3 regions of the Bacillus pacificus genome follow, and region 1 is predicted to be linked to each of the others. Evidence: predicted binding sites of a transcription regulator. Region 1 holds the regulator's gene; each other region holds the start of a gene.
What was found. Region 1 encodes LexA, which represses DNA repair genes until DNA is damaged. Its sites were predicted from a motif close to CGAACATATGTTCG; they were not measured.
Positions count from the first base shown of each region.

Region 2: recN (DNA repair protein RecN) is a predicted target of LexA. The motif match lies at 3,718-3,731, and genes of this name have one in related genera.
Region 3: LMD38_RS06355 (DNA polymerase IV) is a predicted target of LexA. The motif match lies at 3,767-3,780, and genes of this name have one in related genera.

Region 1 covers NZ_CP086328.1:1,642,257-1,648,946, forward strand. The annotation lists gene LMD38_RS08615 (PadR family transcriptional regulator) at 362-685, shown strand; gene LMD38_RS08620 (DUF1700 domain-containing protein) at 678-1,220, shown strand; gene LMD38_RS08625 (DUF4097 family beta strand repeat-containing protein) at 1,221-2,027, shown strand; gene lexA (transcriptional repressor LexA) at 2,114-2,734, opposite strand; gene LMD38_RS08635 (YneB family resolvase-like protein) at 2,876-3,532, shown strand; gene LMD38_RS08640 (DUF896 domain-containing protein) at 3,578-3,817, shown strand; gene LMD38_RS08645 (bifunctional metallophosphatase/5'-nucleotidase) at 3,845-5,428, opposite strand; gene LMD38_RS08650 (phosphate/phosphite/phosphonate ABC transporter substrate-binding protein) at 5,613-6,551, shown strand; gene phnC (phosphonate ABC transporter ATP-binding protein) at 6,635-6,690, shown strand, end outside.
Region 2 covers NZ_CP086328.1:1,155,857-1,162,546, reverse strand. The annotation lists gene spo0A (sporulation transcription factor Spo0A) at 1-154, opposite strand, end outside; gene spoIVB (SpoIVB peptidase) at 442-1,740, opposite strand; gene recN (DNA repair protein RecN) at 1,859-3,598, opposite strand; gene argR (arginine repressor ArgR) at 3,866-4,315, opposite strand; gene LMD38_RS06105 (TlyA family rRNA (cytidine-2'-O)-methyltransferase) at 4,458-5,297, opposite strand; gene dxs (1-deoxy-D-xylulose-5-phosphate synthase) at 5,301-6,690, opposite strand, start outside.
Region 3 covers NZ_CP086328.1:1,197,933-1,204,622, reverse strand. The annotation lists gene mgtA (magnesium-translocating P-type ATPase) at 1-1,693, shown strand, start outside; gene LMD38_RS06360 (MgtC/SapB family protein) at 1,769-2,470, shown strand; gene LMD38_RS06355 (DNA polymerase IV) at 2,512-3,750, opposite strand; gene LMD38_RS06350 (hypothetical protein) at 3,893-4,093, shown strand; gene LMD38_RS06345 (tripeptidase T) at 4,138-5,256, opposite strand; gene LMD38_RS06340 (GNAT family N-acetyltransferase) at 5,384-5,929, opposite strand; gene prli42 (stressosome-associated protein Prli42) at 6,120-6,212, shown strand; gene LMD38_RS06330 (DUF3894 domain-containing protein) at 6,285-6,524, opposite strand; gene LMD38_RS06325 (L,D-transpeptidase) at 6,591-6,690, opposite strand, start outside.

The sequences.
Region 1 (6,690 bases):
GATACTACGGTATCAGGGCTTTTTTATTTGTCGATAATATAGGTGTTAGTTGAAATGAATTGAATAGATGCCTGAAAAAATATGACGGTATTTGAATTTCTATTCCATATCTTTAATGTAACGTGGTGAAATTCGAATTACTTTGTGTTCCAAAAGGGTGGATAAGTAAAAGTAACATGCGTAATATCTATGGGTTTAAAAAATTGTATGATATGTTGTGTTCGGTATTGAATATGTTTAATACTAAAGTTCGGGTGTTTAAAAATATAGTACCTTGCAATAAATAGTACTAAGTGGTATATTATGGATAAGGAAGGTACCGTGTATTGAACAGTACTGAAATGAGAAAGGGGGATTGCACTTGAACGTTCAGTTTAAAAAAGGTGTGTTAGAACTGTGTGTACTGGCACTTGTGAAACGTAAGGATTGTTACGGTTATGAACTTGTTCAGCAAATCTCAAATAAATTTTTAATATCGGAAGGGTCAGTATATCCTTTATTACGCCGTTTAACGAAGGAAGGATATTTTCAAACGTATTTAAAAGAATCTACGGAAGGACCACCTCGCAAATATTATCAACTAACTGAGCAAGGGGAAACGCAACTGAATTTGTTAGTAACAGAGTGGCGTGATTTTGCGAAAGGTGTACAAGAAATTATTGAAGGGGTGGAATGGGGTGAGTAAAGAACAGTTTCTTAAGGAATTATCAAGTCACCTTAGAAAGTTACCGGACGAAGAGAGAAAAGATATTTTATTTGATTATGAAGAGCATTTTCAGTTTGGGATAGAAGAGGGAAAAACTGAATCGGAAATAATAAAGGGGCTTGGCTCTCCGAAAGTAATTGCAAAAGAATTGCTTGCGATGTATCGTTTCGATGAAATGAAAAAAGATCCATCAACTTCAAATGTGACAAGAGCTGTCATGGCGGCGATTGGACTTAGTTTGTTTAATTTCATTATTGTGTTAGGCCCGTTATTTGCAATTATTGCTTTTATATTTTCTTTTTGGGTCGGTGGGATTGCTAGTGTAGTGACGCCATTTTTCGTAATTGGAAAAGTATTTATGGGTACTTTTATATGGTTAGATTTATTCGTTAGTATAACTTTTGTTGGAGTAGGTTTGTTGTTATGTATAATCGCTTATTATAGTACGAAGTGGTTTAAAAAGCTTTGCGTACGTTATGTAATATGGAACTTCAAAATGATAAAAGGGGAGTAGATGATGAAAAAAATCTTGTTAGTAGCAATCGCTTGTATCATTATTGGAGTAATTGGGATTTCACAAACATATGAAAAAGCAGTGCAAGCTGCAGAAGAAGGAAACAAAGAAGATAAAATTAAAAACGAAACACTAAAAAATATAGAAGTTAAGTTAGATGTCGGGGATATTGTTGTCCGAAAATCTCCTGACGCTTCTTTTTATGTAAAGCAATCAGGAGATGCGCGTAAACAAGAGATTCGTATTACTGAAGATGGTGACACATTAAAAATCATTGGGGAAAGAGAAAAAGATGCTTCATTTGATTTTTCTTTTTACGATTTTAGGTTTCAAACGTCTACATTGACTCTCCTTGTGCCTGAACGCTCTTACCAAGATGTAAAAGTAAATTCATCTGCTGGACAAATTGAAATAAGTGATGTGAAAAGTGACCGTGTAAGTGCTAGAACACTTACTGGAGAAGTGGATTTGAAACATGTAACGGCTAAGAATGTGGAGGGATCTACAAAAGCTGGTGAAGTAAACTTTAAAAAAGTAATAGGGAAAGTGACTGCAAAAACGACCAGTGGGGAAATAAATATTCTAGAGCATGATTCTAAGTACAATCTAGAAGCAAGTTCAACTGCAGGAGATATAAATATTACTTTATCGGAAAAACCAAAAGATGCGGTAATTACTGGGCAAAGTGCTGCCGGGGATGTAACAATTTTTAATGAAGAAAATAAAGACGTAACGATTGGTAATGGGAGTAAAAAGATTAGCGGTAAAACAGCTGCGGGCGATGTGACGATTGAAACGCGTTCATAAGAAATAGAATGTATGAAAATCTATCAAAATACAAAAAAGAAGATAATTACCGTATATCAATAAGGTAATTATCTTCTTTTATATTCTTAATGTAAATCACGATATACGCCAATTACTTTACCGATAACGGACACTTGCTTTAAAATGATAGGTTCTAATGAAGAGTTTTCCGGTTGTAGACGGAAATGGTCTTTTTCTTTATAGAAACGTTTAACAGTTGCTTCATTATCTTCTGTTAAAGCGACTACAATTTCACCATTATATGCAGACTGTTGTTGGCGAACAACAACTAAATCTCCATCGAAAATACCAGCTTCAATCATACTATCTCCAGAAATACGTAACATAAACACTTGATCTGCTCCTGCGACAATGCTAGCTGGAAGAGGGAAGTGTTCCTCAACGCTTTCGACTGCTGTAATTGGTAATCCAGCAGTAACTTTCCCGACAATTGGAACTTGAATAACAGATTGTGTTTCTGTATCCATTCGGTCTTCACCTAAAATTTCAATTGCGCGTGGTTTTGTTGGATCGCGTCGAATGTATCCTTTTTCTTCTAATCTTGATAAATGTCCGTGCACTGTAGAACTAGAAGCGAGGCCGACTGCTTGACCAATTTCACGTACGGAAGGTGGATATCCTTTTTCTTGTACTTTTAGCTTAATAAAGTCGAGAATGTCTTGCTGGCGTTTCGTTAACTTTTCCATGTTTTCTAACACCTCGTTTTCTTTCATTTTTCTTATTAATAAGTATAACATGTGAAAAAACATTCTACAAACATAAGTTCGAACAAAAGGCGAATTTATGTTACACTAAAGGGAAATTATAGTGAGAAAGAGGGGTTCATAATGAATGCAATTATTTATGCGCGTGTGAGTACAACAAAAGAAGCACAAGAAACATCATTATTACGTCAAAAAGATGAATTATTGCATTTAGCGGAGCGCTATCAAATGAATGTTACTAAGGTGATTGAGGAACAGGCTAGTGGCTATACAATTGAACGTGACGGCATATTAGAAGTGCTAGATACAATTCGAGACGAACAAATTGATGTGCTACTTATACAAGATGAAACGCGCCTTGGTAGGGGGAATGCAAAGATTGCGTTAATGCACTGTTTACATAAAGAAGGAATAAAAGTATATACGCATACACATAATGGTGAATTGCAATTGTCGGATTCTGATTCAATGGTATTAGATATTATTGGTATTGTTGAAGAGTATCAAAGAAAGATTCATAATTTAAAAATTAAACGTGGTATGCAACGAGCAGTAGAAAAAGGCTATCGTCCAGAAAATAATTTAAAGAATCGTCATTTAAGTGTAGGACGAGAGAAGAAAGAAGTGCCAATTGAGGAAATTGTACGTTTGCGTAAGAGTGAACTTACTTTCGAAGAAATTGCAGCAACACTACGTGGCTTTGGTCATAATGTTTCAAAAGCGACGGTACATCGTAGATATGTAGAGTATACAAAGCAATTGCTTGATAAAGAAGAGTAACTATTGTATGATAATAATCAGTTTTGAGTAGAAGGGGGATTCGAGATGCTTAGTCACGAACTCGTTGAACGCATTAACTTCTTAGCGAAAAAAGCAAAAGCTGAAGGTTTAACTGAAGAAGAACAACGTGAGCGTCAATCGCTACGTGAACAATATTTAAAAGGATTTCGTCAAAATATGTTAAACGAACTAAAAGGAATTAAAGTTGTTAACGAACAAGGTACTGATGTTACACCGGCGAAATTAAAAGCTTTAAAAAAGCAAGATAATGCAAAATTAAACTAAAAGATGGGCGAAGCCCATCTTTTTTATTTATTTAATAACTTCCCAGTTGTTATTAACGGTTGCTTCTATCTTTTTATGTTTCAATATATAGTTAGCGATAAGTTCAGACATATTTGTTGGGATGTCTTTTATTACGGGCTTATTTTGAAACATAAAGAAGTTCCCTCCGCCGCTTGTGCGATAATTATTCATAACGACGTCATATTCTTCGTTCATATTAAGAGGAGTGCCTTTATGTTGTAAAGATTCTACTCTTGCGCCAATTGGTTTTGAAATGTTTAATACGTACGAAATTCCTTCCCACATATCGTAATTATAGTGTTGCGGCTTTGGTTCTATAAAGGTAGGGTTTACGATGATAGATCCATCTTCTTTTAATGTGAAATAAGAAGCAGAGAGTTCGAGAGCATCTTTTATATCTGAGCCAGTTATTCTAATTACTTTTAATGTATTTGGATAAATATAATTAGAAACGATGTCACGCATTGTTACATGTTCCGGGAAACCTGGAGATGTATTATGGAATAGGCTTGTACAAGAAATGGAAACATTAGCAATATCCATCTGTATTTTATTTATGAATTCAATAAAAGGATGGTCTTTCAAACGAGTTTGCATAGCATCTGAAATTTGCATGTCACCGTGGATGATTCCAATAGGTTGATCAAGCCATTTTTGTGTTTTCTCTTCATAATCGGCTACCAAGTAAAGAACATTTGGATCTGCCTCGATTTCTTGCACAGCCAATAGTTCTGAATAACTCTCTTTTTTTACCCACTCTTGTTTCATTTTTTCAAATGTTATAGTTACTTTTCCAACTGAATGTCCATTACATCCAGTCTGTAAAATTGTTACATCATTACCCACTGTTTGAGCAATTTTTCGGTGCTGATGGCCTGTTAATAAAATATCTATGCCTTCAATTTCATGACACATTGCATACCCTTGGTTTTCACCTGTTAAAACTTCAGTCGGTTCTCCAGTTTGTAAATCGCGTTCAAATCCCCCATGATACGCTACGACCAGTAAATCTGGTTTCTCGTGTTCGCGAATGTAAGAAACCCAATTTTTTGTTGTTTCTAACGCATCTTCAAATTGTAAGTCTTTAATGTGATGGGGTTGTTCCCAATTTGGAATGTAATGCGTTGTCATCCCTAAAATAGCAATTTTTATATTTGATTCAATCTGTTTTATTATATATGGTTTTCCGAAATAAGATTCTTTGCTGTTTTTATCTAAAATATTTGCTGATAAATACGGGAAGTTGGCAGTAGAAATAGCATGATTTAATACGTCCAGTCCATAATTAAATTCATGATTCCCAATCACTGCAGCGTCATAACGTAAATAGTTTGCTATTAATGACATTGGGTTTTTCTTATCTTTTTCATATGTAGCGTAATGATAAGTAAAGGGTGTTCCTTGTATGAAGTCACCATTATCAATTAATAGGACGTTTCTATTTTCGGAACGTTCTTTTTTTATAAGAGTAGAAATTTTAGCTAAACCAATTTCAGCTTTGGAGTTATCTTGATAGTGAATTGGATAAACGGTACCATGTATATCACTTGTTAATAAGATGTTTAAAGTTACAATTTGATTTTGATTCAATATCATTCACCTTTTCTATTGTTATCTACCAATTAAGCATATCAAATATAGGAAGAGAATTTTAATGTGAGTGTATAGAATGTGTAAAGATTCTGTAAATAAACAATTATTCGTGAAATTGTGTGATATATTTCTTCATGTTTACGGAAGGTTATTTTATAACAACAAAAATGGAGGCATTAATATGTTGAAAAAAGTTTTTGCAATGAGTACAACAGTTGTATTAGCAGCGGGTTTATTAAGTGGCTGTGGAACGAAGGAATCAAGCGCAAGTAAAAATGAAGATACGAAAAAAGGGTATGTACCGAAGACTTTAAATGTTCAATTTGTTCCTTCTCAAAATGCAGATACGTTAGAGGCGAAGGCAAAACCACTTGAGAAGCTATTAAGTGATAAGTTAAATATTCCAGTAAAAGTTAGTATTTCGACGAATTACAATACAATTGTAGAAGCGATGGCATCTAAGCAAGTAGATGTAGGTTTTTTACCTCCAACAGCGTATGTGCTAGCACATGAGAAAAAGGCTGCAAACGTAATTTTACAAGCACAACGTTTTGGAGTAGATGATGAAACGGGAGCTCCTACAAAGGATTTAGTAGACTTCTATAAGTCTGAATTTGTTGTTAAGAAAGATTCAAATATTAATGGTGTAAAAGATTTAAAAGGTAAAAAAATTGGTTATCAAGATGTAACGTCATCAGCGGGGTATGTGTGGCCTGCGGCTGTACTATTAAAAGAGGGCGTTGATCCGTTAAAAGATGTGAAACCTGTTACATTAAAAGGTCACGATCAGTCGCTTATTGCTCTTTTAAATGGTGATGTAGACGCAGCTGTTGTATTCCAAGATGCTCGTAATATTGTAAAAAAAGATTATCCGAATATATTCGATCAAACGAAAATAGTGAAATTTACGGAGAAAATTCCAAACGATACGATTTCGGTACGTTCGGATTTAGATGAAGAGTGGAGCAAGAAATTACAGGATGCTTTCATTGAAATTGGAAAGAATGAGGAAGGTCACAAAATCATTAAAGAAGTATATTCACATGAAGGATATGTTAAATCTGATGATAGTAAATTTGATATCGTTCGTGAATATGGGAAGAAAGTAAAAACGCAATAATACATATGGAAATGGAAGCTAACTGGAAAGGTATGTTTTCAGTTAGTTTGCCGTTTTGAATTCATAGAAGGTAGGTAAGATGTGTGATAGAGTTTCGAAATGTTTCCAAAGTGTATCCAAATGGTACAAAAGGATTGAA
Region 2 (6,690 bases), 490 kb from region 1:
CATCCGGCTGCTTATCTTTTAATAAATTTAAACACTCTTGACCATTATAAGCAGTACCGATTACTTCCATATCCTCTTGAGCAGCTACATAACTCTCTAGCATTGATACTAATTCTTTATTATCATCCACAAGACATACTTTAATTTTCTCCACAGCTTTTCCTCCCTTACCGAATCGATTCTCCGACATGTGTATCCTTCTAGGCTACATGAATTGTTCGACAATTGTGTGAAAATTCCCTTTTAAAGTTTGTTACTTTCCGATAAAATCACAAAAAAATATGTTTATCGTTTATTTATTCCTTTTCGCAACACATTCCATCATAGAAAAACAACGAAACGTTCAACCCTTTCCTTTTATTTTACAACAAAAAACACCTCTTGCGGAGCTTTTACAAAATTTCAACGAATTTTTCAATAGAAAAACGAGCTAATTATTAATTAGCTCGCTTTTCTTTCTTGATCATAAATGTTAATTCCAGCCTCATGTAACATCCATTCAATATGAACACCATATCCTGATGTTGGATCATTTACAAATACATGTGTAACAGCGCCAATTACCTTTCCATTTTGTACAATTGGACTTCCGCTCATCCCCTGTACGATACCACCTGTTTTCGCTAATAAACGTTTATCTGTTACTTTTATTACCATGCCTTTTGTTGCCGGAAACTTTTGCGGTACTGTACTCACAACTTCAATATCAAACGCTTCCACTTTATCTTGATCAATAACCGTTAATATTTTTGCTGGTCCTTCTTTTACTTGATGAGATAGTGCAATAGGCATTGCTTTATCCATTACGCCATTTGTCATATTTGTATTCAATTTGCCAAAAATACCAAATGGACTATTGATTGTAATATTGCCAATCACTTCACGATCAGGTGAGAACCTCGCTAATTTCTCCCCTGGATTCCCATGACTACCTCTTTCAATTGATGTAACTGTCGAACGCATAATTTGTCCATCTTCGACTTGAATCGGCTTTTTCGTATCATTATCAGAAATGACATGACCAAGTGCCCCATATTTCATAGAATCAGGATGAACAAATGTCATTGTTCCGATTCCAGCTGCCGAATCACGAATATATAAACCAATGCGATAAGACGATTCTCCACTGTCTTTTTGTGGTGTTAATTTAGTGCGGATATGCTTTCCATCCCTTAACAAAACGAGATTAAGCGGTTCGCCTGTTTCCCCACTATTATGAATAAATGGTGCTACATCACTCATTCTTTCAATTGTTTTACCATTAATTTCAGTAATCATATCTCCAATTTGCACACCAGCTGTTTCACCAGGAGATACTTTCCCTTTTTCAGTTTGAATTAAATGATGGCCTACAACAAGTACCCCTTTTGTGTTTAACTTTACACCAATTGATTGTCCACCTGGAATAACTTTGAAATCTTTTAATACTCTCACATTTACTTTTTTCACTGGAAAACCAGCAAGCTGAAACACCATATCTGCTTCACCATTTTGATGAGAATTTACCATAAGTCCTTGTTTTTGTTCATTTGAACTTACTGTAAACACATGACGATCTGTAGATGAAGCTTTAAACACTGGTAATGAAGCCATTTCTGATTGTTGTCCTTCAAAAACAACAAGTTGCTTCGGAGATGAAATAAACGTCCGAAGCGGTTTAAAACACCCAATAAAAACTAAAGAAACAAGGAGAAAAATACCTATTATTTTGCGAAATCTTTCTAATTTCAATTTATTCACTCTCCTCGCTCCTACCCCACATTCAGCCTTTTGGCTTCACTTTTTAATCTCTCCTTGCAATGCTTTATTTATAACCGGAAGAATTAAGAAATCATCATTTGAGAAAAAAAGCTATCCATTACTGGATAGCCTCTGCTGTCTGTTTAAAACGATGCGCTTGCGTAAGTAATTCTTTCGCATGTTCTGTCGTTAAATCTGTAATTTCCACACCAGAAATCATTCGAGCTATTTCTGTTACTTTATCCTCCATAGTTAAAACGGTAACTGATGTAATTGTTCGATCATTTGCTACTTGTTTTCGAATAAATAAATGCGAATCCGCCATTGAAGCTACTTGAGGTAAGTGCGTAATACAAAGTACTTGTGAGTTTACTGATACTCGATAAATCTTTTCCGCAATAGCCTGTGCGACCCGGCCACTTACACCAGTATCCACTTCATCAAAAATAACAGATGCAACACCTTGATGCTTAGAAAAAATGCTTTTTAAAGCTAAAATAATACGGGATAACTCTCCGCCAGAAGCAACCTTTGAAAGTGGTTTTAGCGGCTCACCCGGATTTGTTGAAATATAAAATTCCACATGATCGTAACCATCCGCTGTAAGTCTTACCGGTGCTCCCTCCACGAGAGGCTCTTCTGCATTTCCTTCTCGCTTCATGATTCTCACTTCAAATTTTGTTTTTTCCATATATAATTCTTTTAATTCCTGATGAATGGCATTTGTAAGATGCTCTGCAAGTTCATGACGCATATTACTTAACAACGTTGCTTCTTTTAGAATAACACTTTCTAATTCCTTCAACTGTTTCTTCGTCGTTTCAATATGAACGTCTTTATTTTCAATCGTAAAAATTTCTTGTTCAATTTTATCAGCATACGCTAAAATCTCTTCTACAGTATTTCCATATTTTCTCTTTAGCATACGAATTTCATTTAAACGCGTTTCAATTTCGTCTAAGCGATTCGGATCATATTCCATCATATCGAGCTTTTCTCTTAGTTGATACGCAACTTCTTCTAATAAATAATAACTATTGGCAATGGAATCATGATTTTCTTGATACACTTCATCTAAATGTGTAATACTCTCCATCTGTCCCATTGCGCTTCGTACATTATCTAACCCTTGTCCGTCAGCACTTAACGAGCGATACGCGTCACCTAATGCTTTATAAATCTTTTCGAAATTAGAAATTTGCAATCGTTCTTCAGTTAAGTCATTTTCTTCATCCATCTTTAAATCAGCTTTACGGATTTCTTCATGCTGGAATTGAATTAAATCTAAGCGATGCGCCATTTGTTGTTCATTTTCACTTAACGATTTCAACTGTTTTTTTAATTTCTCATAGTCAGCATATACGTTTTGGTATATATCTAATTGTTTAACGATACGCTCTCCATCAAAATGATCGAGCATAAATAAATGACGTTCTTCATTCATTAAGTCTTGCGTTTCGTGTTGCCCATGAATATCAACAAGTGTTTTTCCAATTTCTTTTAATACACTAAGGGTAACTAGTTTTCCATTTACACGACATACACTTTTTCCATTTGCAGCGATATCACGCTTCAAAATAATCATGCCGTCTTCTATTTCTATATCCAACTCTTCTGCTTTTTCAATACATGGATGCTTATCATCTTCCACATAAAATAGCCCCTCTATCTCAGCTTTTTCTGTTCCGTATCGAACAAATTCTGCTGAACCACGGCCACCTACAAGTAAACTAATCGCATCAATAATAATCGATTTTCCGGCCCCTGTTTCACCACTTAAAACCGTTAATCCTTTTTGAAAAGAAATATTTAATGCCTCAATAATAGCAAAGTTTCTAATCGATAATTCCGATAACAATGCCCCATTCACCTCGTTATAAACTAATCCCCTATGAAGGGCTTTTCTCAGTTCTTTATTCAAATAGTCATACTATATGTTTGTATGTATAAATTACTTTTCTAACCGCTCCATTGTACCAAACATTTGTTTTACGGGTCAATCCACCTATTTCCTAATTTTATTCAAAGAAAATATTATATTACAATTAAGAATTCACGTTTTTAACCAATAAAAATATCCTGTTCACTTTCCACTTTACAGAGGAAAGCAAACAAGATTTTTTTGTTACAGCATATTTAAGAAACGATCAGAGACAACACCTGTATCTTCAGGTGTACGGCAAATAATTAAGCAAGTATCATCACCACAAATGGTTCCGATGATCTCATCCCACTCTAAATGATCAATAAGTGCTCCAAGTGAATGAGCGTTACCAGGCAATGTTTTTAGCACAAGCATATGTCCTGCCGTGTCTAATTTTACAAATGAATCCACTAGATTGCGTTTTAATTTTTGTAACGGGTTAAATCGTTGATCTGCTGGCAAGCTATATTTATAGCGACCATCATGTAATGGCACTTTCACTAAGTGCAATTCTTTAATATCGCGCGATACTGTCGCTTGCGTTACATTAAATCCCTCATTACGTAGAATATCAACTAATTCATCTTGTGTTTCAATTTCTTTGTTCGCAATAATTTCCCTGATTTTAATATGGCGCTGACCTTTATTCATACATTTGCACCTCACACTATCTCTTACCATAGTTTAAACATTGGTATACTTCACTTATTTATGTTAACTTATAATTCGTTACTTGTACACAATTGTTTTTACAATCATTATACAATTACAACAAAAAGAGGAACAACATATGTTATTCCCCTTTCCCTTTTTGTTTTAGGACATCATGTGCCTCTGTAACTACTTGCTCAACAGAAACTGGAGAATGATTTTCGCCATTCTCACGTTCACCATGCCATTTCAGATGAATTAAAAATTCAATGTTACCATCCCCGCCCGTAATCGGTGAGAATGTTAAACCTTCTACGTCGTATCCTTCTTTTATAGCAAAGTCTACAATCATTTCTACGACAGCCTCATGTACTTTTCGATCGCGAACGATACCCTTTTTACCAACTTGCTCTCTTCCAGCTTCAAACTGAGGTTTAATTAACGCTGCTACATCCCCATTCGGCATAAGCATTGTTTTTAAAACTGGTAATATAAGTTTTAATGATATAAACGAAACATCGATACTAGCAAATTGCGGTAAACCACGTTCTAAGTCTGCTGGTGTTACGTAACGGAAGTTCGTTCGTTCCATTACGACAACACGCTCATCTTGACGCAATTTCCACGCAAGTTGATTGTACCCTACATCTAATGCATAAGATAATTTCGCTCCATTTTGAAGCGCGCAATCGGTAAAGCCACCAGTTGATGAACCAATATCTATCATAACTTTATCTTGTAAATCAAGATGAAATGTCTCTAATGCCTTTTCAAGTTTATAACCACCACGGCTTACATACGGCATAACTTGCCCCTTCACCGTAATCTCTGTATCTTGTGGGATTTTCTCTCCTGGCTTATCCAATCTCATCTCATTCGCATATACAAGGCCGGCCATAATGGCGCGTTTTGCTTTCTCACGTGTTTCTATAAGCCCTCGCTCTACTAATAGTACATCTACTCTTTCTTTTTTCGCACTCATTTGTTACGCCCTTTTTTGTTTTGATGGAATCATTGTATGAATACGGTCTACAACAGCATCTGTCGTTAAACCGATTTCTTCTAATAATTTTGTTACACTACCGTGCTCTATGAAACGATCTGGAATACCCATTCGTTCAACTAACGCACTATGGTACCCGTTCTCAGACGCAAATTCAACTACTCCTGTTCCAAAACCACCAATTAAGCAAGCTTCTTCAATCGTTAAAATTGGTATATTTTTTCCTAAGAGATCATGTAAATGTGCTTCATCCATTGGTTTAATGAAGCGAGCGTTCACTACTTTCACTGAAACTCCAGCCTTTTCAAGACGCTCAGCCGCTTCCATTGCCATTGGTATTGTCGTACCAAATGTTAAAATAGCTGCTTGTGTACCTTCTTTTAACGTTTCCCATGAACCGATTGGAATCGCCTTTAATTCTTCATCCATATGAACGCCAAGTCCATTCCCTCGCGCATAACGTAATGCGATTGGTCCATCTTCATATTGCATTGCCGTGTATACTAAATGTTGCCCTTCATTTTCATCTTTTGGCATCATAAGTACCATATTCGGCAAGTGGCGTAAGAATGAAATATCAAATACACCTTGATGCGTTTCACCATCTGCTCCTACTAAACCAGAGCGATCGATTCCGATGAAAACATTTAAATTTTGGCGGCATATATCATGAACAACTTGGTCATATGCTCTTTGTAAAAATGTTGAATAAATCGCTAAGAATGGTTTCATACCTTGCGTTGCCATACCCGCTGCCATTGTTGTAGCATGCTGTTCTGCAATACCTACATCAATCATACGATCTGGGAATTCTTTTTGGAATTTCTCAAGTTTCGATCCAACAGGCATTGCAGGTGTAATTGCAACGATACGCTCATCCGTTCTCGCTAACTTAAGTACTGTTTCACTAACAACAGCACTCCATGCTGGTGCAACTTCTTTCGGTTTAACGAAGTCACCTGATTCAATTTTATAAGGTCCTGTTCCATGCCAAGTGCCAATAACATCACTCTCTGCTGGTTTGTAACCTTTTCCTTTTTTCGTAATAACATGAACAAGCACTGGGCCTTTTGTTTTCTTTGCATATTGCAACGTTTCGAATAACTTTTCATAATCATGTCCATCGACTGGACCTAAATATGTAAAGCCTAACTCTTCGAAAAAGACACCGGATACTAGTAAATATTTAAGACTATCTTTTATTTTCTCTGCTGTCGCAGCAACTTTCCCACCGACAGCTGGGATTTTCTTCAAAATATACTCTAGCTCGTCTTTTACCCAATGGTATTTTCCTGCGGTACGTAGACGTCCAAGCACATTATGAAGCGCACCAACGTTTGGCGCAATTGACATTTCATTATCATTCAAAATA
Region 3 (6,690 bases), 440 kb from region 1:
TGTGACTGCTAATTTAGCTAAAGGTGCCGTTAACATGTCTAAACAGAAAGTAATTGTAAAACAGCTGAATTCTATTCAAAATTTAGGTGCTATGAACATTCTTTGTACCGATAAAACAGGAACTTTAACAGAAGATAAAGTTGTACTTGTTCGGCACTTAGATCCTAATGGTAATACATGTAATCGTGTATTACACTTTGCCTATTTAAATAGCTTCTATCAAACAGGATTGAAAAATTTAATAGATAAAGCTGTTATAAAACATACAGAAGAAATTCAAAAATTTGATCCATCCGTTTTTCAAAAACTAGATGAAATTCCATTTGACTTTGCTCGTCGGCGTATGTCCGTCATTGTAAAAAACAATTCAGGTGAACATACAATGGTCTGTAAAGGGGCTGTAGAAGAAATTTTATCTATTTGCAACTACACTGAAATAGATGGCAAAATTGCTTCTCTTACCGATGACATGCGCTTACATGTAAAACAACTAAGTGAGACTTTGAATAGTGAAGGTATGCGCGTTATTGCTGTAGCTTATAAAAAAAATAGACCAACAAATAATAAAGAGTACGCCGTACAAGATGAAAATGATATGATTCTCGCTGGATATATTGGCTTTTTAGATCCACCGAAACCATCTGCCGCTACTGCCATTCAAGCATTACAAAAACATGGTGTACAAGTAAAAATTTTAACTGGTGATAACGAAATCGTGACAAAAAAGGTATGTAAAGAAGTTGGATTAAATATTGGCGAGCCTATCCTTGGTTACGAAATCGATGCTTTACCTGATAAAGCATTAGCAAAGCTAGCCGAAGAAACAACTGTTTTTGCTAAACTAAATCCAATGCAAAAATCTCGCATTATACGAGTATTACAAGGAAACGGACACACTGTAGGTTATATGGGAGATGGCATTAACGACGCCGTAGCGTTACGGGAAGCTGACGTTGGCATATCTGTTGATACTGCAACTGATATTGCAAAAGAGTCTTCCGATATTATTCTACTTGAAAAAAGTTTAATGATATTAGAAGCAGGTATTTTAGAAGGACGCACTACATTCGGTAATATTTTGAAATACATTAAAATGACAGCGAGCTCTAACTTCGGAAATGTATTTAGTGTGTTAGTAGCAAGTGCCTTCATTCCTTTCTTGCCGATGCTTGCCATTCACCTTTTAATTCAAAACTTACTTTATGATATTTCACAACTGTCTATCCCCTGGGACAAAATGGATAAAGAGTTTTTAGAAAAACCAAGAAAATGGGATACTGCAAATTTACGGAACTTCATTATTTGCATCGGTCCCATTAGTTCCGTATTTGATATCATCACCTATGTGGTCATGTGGAACGTCTTCGGTGCAAATACAGCTAGCGAACAATCATTATTCCAATCTGGTTGGTTTGTCGTTGGATTGCTAACACAAACTTTAATTGTTCACATGATAAGAACACAGAAGATTCCGTTTATTCAAAGTACTGCATCAGTACCGGTTCTTTTATTAACCGCTTGTATTATGGTAATCGGAATTTATATTCCATTCTCGCCACTTGGAGCAGCCGTTGGATTACAAGCATTACCACTTAGCTATTTCCCTTGGTTAATAGGAATACTATTAGGCTATGCTTTCTTAACACAGTTCCTAAAAAAAATTTATATTAAAAAGTTTCATAGCTGGTTATAAAAATGAGAATGAGCGGGTGCTTCCCGCTCATTCTCAAAAACATAACTTGGACTTATATGTATGGAGGTGACCATGATGGTATGGTATGACATTGTACTAAGATTATTTATTGCAATTCTTGTAGGTGCTTGCATCGGAATGGAACGACAATGGAGACATAGGATGGCTGGGCTACGGACAAATGCTCTCGTATCACTTGGTGCCTGTATATTTGTTTTATTATCCGTCATGATTGATCACGATGCTAGCCCTTCACGTATTGCCGCTCAAGTCGTCAGTGGGATTGGTTTTTTAGGAGGCGGCGTTATTATCCGCGATGGTTTTAGTATTAGGGGGCTTAATACTGCGGCTACCCTATGGTGCGCAGCTGCTGTTGGTACTCTTACAGGCGCTGGTTTCCTCATTGCAGCTATATTAGGTGCAGCTGGTGTTTTACTAGCAAACATACTACTTCGCCCAATCGCTCTCTTTATGAATCAAAAATCAAAAGAAGAATCACCTGAACAAACGAACTACTTACTTTCTCTCACTTGTTCAGAAGAACATGAAGCCCATATTCGTTTTTTACTTATGCATATGGTAAGTTCTGAAGGCATTGGTTTAAAAGAATTGTATAGTGAAGACGTAGATTCTAATCAAAAAGTATGTATACAAGCGACATTACACTGCAACACAAATACAGCAGTCTTAATTGAAAAAATAGTGAGCAGAATGCTATTAGAATCTGGCGTTACTGCAGCTGGTTGGAAAACTTCATTAGATTTAGAAGCAAGTTGAACATAAAAGGTGTCATGATATTTACAGCTTCATGACACCTTCTACATAAACTTATTTTCTAATTTTTGCTGAAAAGACTTTTCTTGCTTACGTAATAATTGACTACCTCGTTGTAAAAGCGGCATTCCATACTTATCATTAATTTGATCAATGACAGCAAGTAGCGGCTCTTCTTTCGCATCTTCTTCAAATGAAAACAAATCTAATTGCTTCACCGATTCAGTCTTCCACTCTATTTCAGTAGCTGTAACACCTAATAAACGAACGGAATCGCCGTCCCAATGTTGCTTCCATAAACGAGAGGCCGCTTGAAAAATATCTCGTTCTTCCCAAATGGCATTTTTCAATTGCTTACTCCTCGTTACTGTCCGCCTATCATGATACTTAATCATAATCTGAATATTATAGCTGACAAGAGTTCGCTTTTGTAATCTTTTACTCACTGATTTTGATAGCCTTTCTAACATATCAAGTAATTCTTTTTCTTCATCCATATCCTTTGAAAAAGTCATCGAATTACCAACGCTTTTATGTTGTCCCATTTGACTCGGATCAACTTCTCTATCATCCACACCTTTTGCCCTTCTTTGTAAATCAACACCATGCTTTCCAATTTTAGCGCGAATGATATGTTCATTTCCTTTTGCTAACTGTTCAATTGTTTGTATATGAATATCTTTTAATTTCTCAGCTGTTTTTTCTCCAATTCCATGCATCGCTCCAACCGGAAGCGGCCAAATCATTTCTGGAATATCTCGTTTTCGGAGCACGGTAATACCGAGAGGCTTTTTCATATCAGAAGCTGTTTTTGCTAGGAAAAGGTTTGGAGCAATTCCGATGCTACACGGCAACTGTAACTCTGTTAATAACACTTGCTGAATCATCTTTGCTATTTCAAGAGGCGAACCGAGTGCGTAACAATCTGTAATATCTAAATATCCCTCATCTATTGATACTGGTTGTATTTTTTCCGTAAAACGGGAAAGGATTTGAAACATTTGAAATGAAGCTTCACGATATAATGTAAAATTAGGGCGCCTTACAACTAATTGTGGACATAACCTTTTTGCTTCCCAAAGTGGCATCGTTGTACGTATTCCATATTCTCTCGCCTCATAACTACATGTGATGATAATTCCTTTTCTTTCTTTTTCATTTCCAGCAACCGCTAACGGCTTCCCCTGTAATGATGGGTCATGAGCAATTTCAACAGATGCAAAAAAACAATTCATATCTACATGTAAAATAACACGGCCCTTTTTCGGATACATTTCTCGCATAGTACTCCCCCCAACTAGAACATTCGTTCTTTTATTATATCAAATTTTGCACAATAATTATAATAATTACTTGTTCTTTTCTATCATATTTATTGCTATAATTTAAACAAAGTGGATATATTTGTAATCAGGGGTGATTATTATGAAATCGACTGATAAACTCAATTATACGTTTCTCGTAATTATACTAATCGTCGCAATCAATTATTTACTTCTTCCTATTTTTGATATTAACATAGCTGGTTTTCTCCCTCGCCTAGTCCATGTAGTAACAACTTACATACTGCCATGGATTTTCTTGTATTGGCTTATCCGCCTTGTAAAAGCAATCGAATCAAAATAAAAAGCGTGTAAATCAGTTGTGATTTACACGCTTTTTCTATTACATTACTTCGCTACTTCTTCAATAATTGCAACAACTAATTCTGCTGTTTTCGCTAATTCTTCAACAGGAATCTTTTCATTTGTTGTATGAATTTCTTCATAACCAACTGCTAAGTTAACTGTTGGAATGCCGTGTCCTGCAATTACGTTTGCATCACTTCCGCCACCACTTTGGTGAAGAGAAGGTGTACGACCAATTTTTTCAGCTGCACGTTTTGCAACTTCTACAACGTGATCGCCATCAGCAAATTTAAATCCTGGATACATAACGTTTACTTCAACGTCTGCATGACCGCCCATTTCTTTTGCAGTTGTTTCAAATGCTTCTTTCATTTTCGCAACTTGCGCTTCCATTTTTTCATTGATTAAAGAACGCGCTTCTGCAAAGATTTGTACGTGATCGCAAACGATATTCGTTTGTGTACCACCTTCAAAACGTCCAATATTTGCAGTTGTTTCAGAATCAATACGGCCAAGTGGCATTTTCGCAATTGCTTTCGCTGCGATAGTAATTGCAGATACACCTTTTTCTGGTGCTACACCAGCATGAGCTGTTTTCCCGCGAATAATCGCATTCACTTTCGCTTGTGTTGGAGCTGCAACAACGATTTCACCAACTTTTCCATCGCTATCTAATGCATAACCGTATTTCGCAGTAATGCGCTCACGATCTAATGCTTTTGCACCAACAAGACCAGATTCTTCTCCAACTGTAATAATAAATTCAATTGTACCATGAGGGATATTTTTCTCTTTTAAAACACGGATTGCTTCGAACATGGATGCTAATCCTGCTTTATCATCTGCACCTAAAATCGTAGTACCATCTGATACGATATATCCATCTTTAATAGAAGGCTTAATTCCATTACCAGGAACTACTGTATCCATATGAGAAGTAAAGTAAATTGTATCAACACCATCTTTTGTTGCTGGTAATGTACAAATTAAGTTACCTGCACCATGCCCAGTAACAGCCATTGTGTCATCTTCAAATACTTCTACACCTAAATCTGTAAATTTCTTTGTTAATACTTTGCAAATTTCTGCTTCAAATTTCGTTTCAGAATCTACTTGTACTAACTCCATAAATTCATTTACTAAACGTTCTTGATTAATCATAAGACTGCGCCTCCTGCACTACCATTATGTATGTAACACTATTAATTATAACAGAATTTCGCAAAAGTTTCGAAATACAAGACAAAAAACAGACGGTTTATATGTCTAGATAACCATCTGCTTTCTATTACTCATTTAACAATACCCAGCGCATATGATCTTCCCACACTCCATTAACCATTAACATCTTCCTAGACACGCCCTCATACTGAAAACCTATCTTCGTCACGACTTGTATAGATGCTAAATTTCGTGGCATAATCGGTGCTTCTATACGATGTAATTGAAATTCCTCAAAAGCAACTTGAATCGCTTTTCTAAGCGCTTCTGTCGTATAACCTTTGTTTAACTCTTCCTTATCTAATTTATAGCCGAGTACACAAGATTGGTAAATTCCACGAACAATTAAATTAAATGAAATACATCCAATTATTTTCGTATCATCACCTTTTTTAAAAATCCAAAGCCTGATGATTTTACCTTCTGCGATCTCTTTTCTATCCTTTTGTAACTTTTTCTTTTGATAATCTAACGTAAAAAAATCATCCGGTCTATACTCTTCCCAGGCTTTTAAAAATTCACGATTTCTGTCGTAATATTGAAGAACTTTTTCAGCATACGACTCATCAATTTCCCTTAAATGTAAACGATTTGTTTCATATATTTTCATCATCGTATCTCCATTCTTCAGCTTGCATAACAAAAAACTTATACCCTATCATTCTTATATATTCTCTACGTACATACAAATTTCCTGTTATACTTTACACACACTTCTCGAATTTTGTCATTTCTCTCCCCCTTGTCCACAATATCATTTCTCGTTACAATGATATTGTACTGATTTGCAAGGAGGTTTAACGATGCATAAAAAAGCTCAAAAAGTTATGATTTATGTAATGCTAATTTCTATGCTTGTAACAACATTACTTGCTGGCGCAAGTATGTTTTGGTAAAAAGGACGATCTGTTCGTCCTTTTTTTACTTTTTACACATAATAAAATAAACCATCTCGAAATCGAGATGGTTTATTTTATGTAAAGCACAATCGCTACAATGCTAAAGGAAAATGACATTACAAGTGCTATCACAAAACTTGTATATTGTTTCTGCTGAAATGCCCCAATAACAAAAGTAAGATTAAGTAATGCCATACATACAATCGCTACAAGATAAGAACATATATTAAAAGTTGCCAATATGAATGTAATAATAAATAGAAATCCCATAAAAAACTGCATATACGAAAGTTTTGGATTCAAGTACATATGAGCAACTCCTTTATCTAATTTAATCTTTCTATACTCTCATTAACGCATGGTTATGTACACATGTCAAGACAACTTATTACAATAGAAAAAACCAACTTTTTCGTTGGCTTTTTCATATGCAATGGCTCCTTTTTCTTTTGCCAATTGCTGAAATGATTTTTTC